2 regions of the Algoriphagus sp. NF genome follow, and region 2 is predicted to be linked to the other one. Evidence: riboswitches for the same ligand, from Rfam matches in the RefSeq annotation. Region 2 holds a riboswitch; the other holds the start of a gene.
What was found. Region 2 has a riboswitch for S-adenosylmethionine ahead of OU792_RS15425 (homocysteine S-methyltransferase family protein). Riboswitches for the same ligand answer to the same signal wherever they lie in the genome.

Region 1 (2,206 bases), on a different contig from region 2:
TTTTCCAGTTTTGAAGGACAATAGATTAGTAGGGCAAATCAGTCTTAGTGATATCATTCGGGCTTTTCCCAAACTCAAGCATACGACTTGGTGAAATTTAAAGCGACTCTAGGTCGCTTTTTTTATTTGGATCTTTCCAATGCTCGTTCCACATCCTTTACAATATCTTCAGGATGTTCTAATCCAACCGATAGCCTGATAAGTCCAGGATGAATCCCTACTCTTTCCCGCTCCTCTTCAGTGAGCTTGCTATGTGTGGTAGAGGCAGGATGTGTAATGATACTTCGGCTATCTCCAAGATTTGCAGTGATTGAGATCATTTGTAGCTGATCAATGAATCGTTGTGCCCGACTTATGCCACCCTCGAGATTTAAGGTGACTATTCCTCCTCCCTGACTCATTTGTTTTTGAGCAAGGTGATGTTGAGGGTGAGATTTTAGAAATGGATACTTTACTTCATTTATGCCCGATTTCCCTTCAAAGTAGCTTGCAATTTTTAATGAGCTTTCACAATGCCTGTCCATACGAACAGCCAGTGTTTCCATGCTCTTTGATAGCATCCAAGCATTGAAAGGTGAGATAGCAGGGCCCGTATGGCGGGTAAAAAACTGAACCTCTTTGATCAGGTCTTTTTTGCCTAAAATCAGTCCACCTAGGACGCGTCCTTGCCCATCGATGTATTTCGTAGCACTGTGTGTGACGATATGGGCACCCCATTTGGCAGGCTGCTGCAAATAGGGAGTCGCAAAGCAATTGTCCACTACCAAAATCAGATTGTGTGCAGTGGCGAACTTTCCTGCCCACTCCAGGTCGATGATTTCCAGACCTGGGTTGGAAGGGGTTTCCAAAAAGAGCATTTTCGTATTTGCCTGTAAAAGCTTTTCCCAGTTTTGATAGTCCGAAATATCTCCATAAGTGGAGGTGATTCCCCATTTTGGAAAGACTCGAGTGAGTAATTGATGAGTAGAGCCAAAAAGTGAGCGTGCCGCCAAGACATGGTCTCCTTGCTGGAGGAGAGAGGCTATACTTCCAAACATCGCTGCCATACCAGAAGCAGTAGCTACCCCATCTTCAGTTCCCTCTGCTCGACAGACCTTTTCGATCAATTCTGAGGAATTGGGGTTAGCATACCTGGAATAAATATTTCCTGAGGTTTCATCTGCAAAAGTAGCTCTAGCTTCTTCAGCAGAATCGAATGTAAAGCTTGATGTCAGAAAAATAGGGGCTGAGTGTTCCCGCTCGTTGGTTCGGGATTGGGTTCGGATTGACTCTGTTTCGAAATGTGCCATAGAATAATTTTTTTGGAAAAATCAGGCTATGCGACTGATAAAGATTTTCCCAAAAATTCACACCGAACCAGAAATAGGGGTAGATTTTACGCCAACTTATAGTTCCCAATTTGGGTAGGATTTGGCACCTTTCTCGAAGAGATTTCGGGATGGTTGCCAGAGGGTCATAGAGCCTATTCTCTCGCCTCTTCTTTATAAATCAGTTGCCTGAAGTGATACAAATAAAGAGGGAGATTTGGTCATTTCCAAATCTCCCTTTTAAATCAGTCATTAAATTGGGTCATAGTTTGGGATATGCCTATGGTACAGAATCCAAAAATCATTTCTATGGCTTTGTCCATCATAATGGGTAACTCATCAAACTCGTTTTGAGTAAATCTACCTAAGACATAATCTACCTGTCGCCCTTTTGGGAAGTCATCTCCAATCCCCATTCTTAGTCTCGGATAGTCTTGCCCTCCGCAAAGCGCTTCAATGTTTTTTAGTCCATTATGACCGGCAGAACTCCCTTTGGCACGCATTCGTAATTTGCCGAATGGAATAGCAACGTCATCGACTAGAACGAGTATATTTTCCTTCGATACGTTGAGCTCTTTCATCCAATAGTTTACGGCCTTACCACTGAGATTCATGTAAGTGGTAGGTTTGATCAAATGTAGCGTTCGCCCTTTATGCTTGATTTCAGTTTTGAAGGCTAATCGGTCACTTTTCCAGTCTGCAGCTGTTTTTTCAGCTAGTCTATCCAAAGTCAGAAACCCAATATTATGCCTTGTGAGCTCGTATTCCGGTCCAATATTACCTAGTCCTACTATCAGATATTTCATACGAATGTCTTTGTAGCATTAAAATAAAAAAATCCTGCCCTTGGGAGGCAGGATTTGATCAAGATTCTAATTGATTATTCCTCGTCGCCACCT
Region 2 (2,206 bases):
CCATACGCTTGGGCTTGGCTATCAAAACAGACTGAATGATTTTGTCTTTGGAGCCGAGCTTTACCACAACCGAGGCAATCAATCTGATTTGGATGGTTATAATTTAGGGCATCGATCTTCCCGTTTTTTGCTGAATGTTGGCTATGCCTTTACCGAAGAATCACGATTTCAACTCATTCACTACATGTCTTTGGGAGTCGGTTTTTTGAATTTTCAGATGCTTAAAGCAACTGAAGCGCAAAACCTCCCGGATTTTCTTGCCAATCCAGAGCGGGGATTTATCCTGAGAGAAAATGACATCCAGCGAGGAACGATGCGCTACGGTGACTTTTTGACCGAAATCGGCTTCCAACTTAGTTATGATTTTGATCTTCCTAGGAGAAAAGAAGCCTTGGCTGTGATTGCGAAATTAGGATATGCCTTCAGTCCAATTGAGGGAAAATGGACGATGAGTGGGATGTCATTCCAAAACGCGCAAAGTGGTGCTTTTCTAAGAGTTGGTGCGGGCCTGACTATTCCTGACCGTAATTTTTTTTACAAAGATGCCAGCATGAGTTTTCAGTTGGTATCAGGGATTCATTTCACCAAACCCAACACATTTAATTCACAGCTTGTTGAAGCAGGCTTAGAACCATTGGAAGGCATGCCAAGAAATCTGGGCTTGAAGATCACTGGCGAAAATGAAAAGCTGCTCTATGGGGTGGAAGTCTTCAATTTGGCCATGGATGGAGACGCTAATTCGTTGAAATCCCATTCCCTTAACAGCCTTCGGATTTATGCTAACGGAGGTTGGAAACTAATTGAGTACCGGAATATGGCCATTCATGGCATGGGTGGTATTGGCTATGGGAATATTCGCTACACTTTGTCCACGGATGAAAAGCCCGATTTTCCAGAGCTTTTTCAGCAGAGGGATTATGATGGATATTTGAAAAACAGTGGCTTGATGGCCAAGCCCGAGCTTTCTTTTGAATATGCCTACCCGATTACGAAGCGAAAGCTGATTGATTTGGTATTTACCACCTCGGTAGGCTATGAACTGGCATTGGCAAATTATCGACTCGCGGAATTGGATATGGCAGGCTTTATGACTGCGCCTTATGTGTCATTTGGCTTCGGTATTCGTCCTTGACGCGGCTTTGATACTTAGTTTTTAATTAAAGCTATGCTAACTAGTATTTTTTCCAAATAGGACTTACATTTGGGATGCTTATCGAGAAAGACTGAGGGAAGGGCCCTACGACGTCTTAGCAACCTGAAAACAAGGTGCTAATTCCCATTCCGGAATCGCCGGAAGAAGATGAGCGGAAAAATTTACCACCCGTATTTTTCTCCGTGTTTTGCTCGATAAGCTTTTTGAACAAAAAAACTATGCAAAACAGAACGGAATTACTCCTTCAAGCAATTAAAAACAGAATCCTAATCCTAGATGGCGCCATGGGAACCATGATTCAGCGCTATAAACTGGAGGAGGAAGATTTTCGCACGTCTGAGTTGGCGAATCACCCCAAAGCTTTGAAAGGAAATAATGATTTATTGTCTCTTAGCCGTCCGGAAATCATCAAAGCTATTCATGCTGAATATCTGGAAGCTGGTGCTGATATTATAGAAACCAACACCTTTTCGGGAACATCGATCGCACAGGAAGATTATCAACTTTCACATTTGGCTTATGAAATCAATTTCCAGTCAGCCAAGCTTGCTCGAGAGGTTGCAGAAGAATTTACCAAGAAGAATCCTGATAAACCTCGTTTCGTTGCAGGTGCCATGGGGCCGACCAACCGAACCGCGTCGATTTCTCCTGATGTAAATGATCCGGGTTATCGAGCCATTACTTTTGATCAGTTGGCAGAAGCTTATGCAGAGCAGGTGAGGGGCCTTTTGGATGGAGGAGCCGATATTTTATTGGTTGAGACCATATTTGATACCCTGAATGCCAAAGCTGCGCTTTATGCCATTCAGGATGTATTTGAAGAAAGAGGAATTCCTTTGGATCCGAAAGAAGGAGGAATTCCAATTATGATTTCAGGTACGATTACCGATGCTTCCGGGAGAACACTTTCGGGACAAACTACCGAGGCTTTCCTGATTTCTATTTCTCACGTGCCTTTGCTTTCTGTCGGTTTGAATTGTGCGCTTGGAGCCAAGGAACTCAGACCTTATCTGAAAGTACTTTCCCAGAAAGCTCCTTTTTATGTATCCGCCT

Region 1: another riboswitch for S-adenosylmethionine. It lies ahead of OU792_RS12400 (trans-sulfuration enzyme family protein); the one in region 2 lies ahead of OU792_RS15425 (homocysteine S-methyltransferase family protein).

What each region holds. Positions count from the first base shown of each region.
Region 1 covers NZ_JAPEIB010000024.1:44,085-46,290, reverse strand. The annotation lists gene OU792_RS12405 (CBS domain-containing protein) at 1-94, shown strand, start outside; gene OU792_RS12400 (trans-sulfuration enzyme family protein) at 123-1,289, opposite strand; SAM riboswitch class I at 1,383-1,490, opposite strand; gene pth (aminoacyl-tRNA hydrolase) at 1,553-2,113, opposite strand; gene OU792_RS12390 (50S ribosomal protein L25/general stress protein Ctc) at 2,188-2,206, opposite strand, start outside.
Region 2 covers NZ_JAPEIB010000039.1:9,054-11,259, forward strand. The annotation lists gene OU792_RS15420 (hypothetical protein) at 1-1,132, shown strand, start outside; SAM riboswitch class I at 1,208-1,307, shown strand; gene OU792_RS15425 (homocysteine S-methyltransferase family protein) at 1,372-2,206, shown strand, end outside.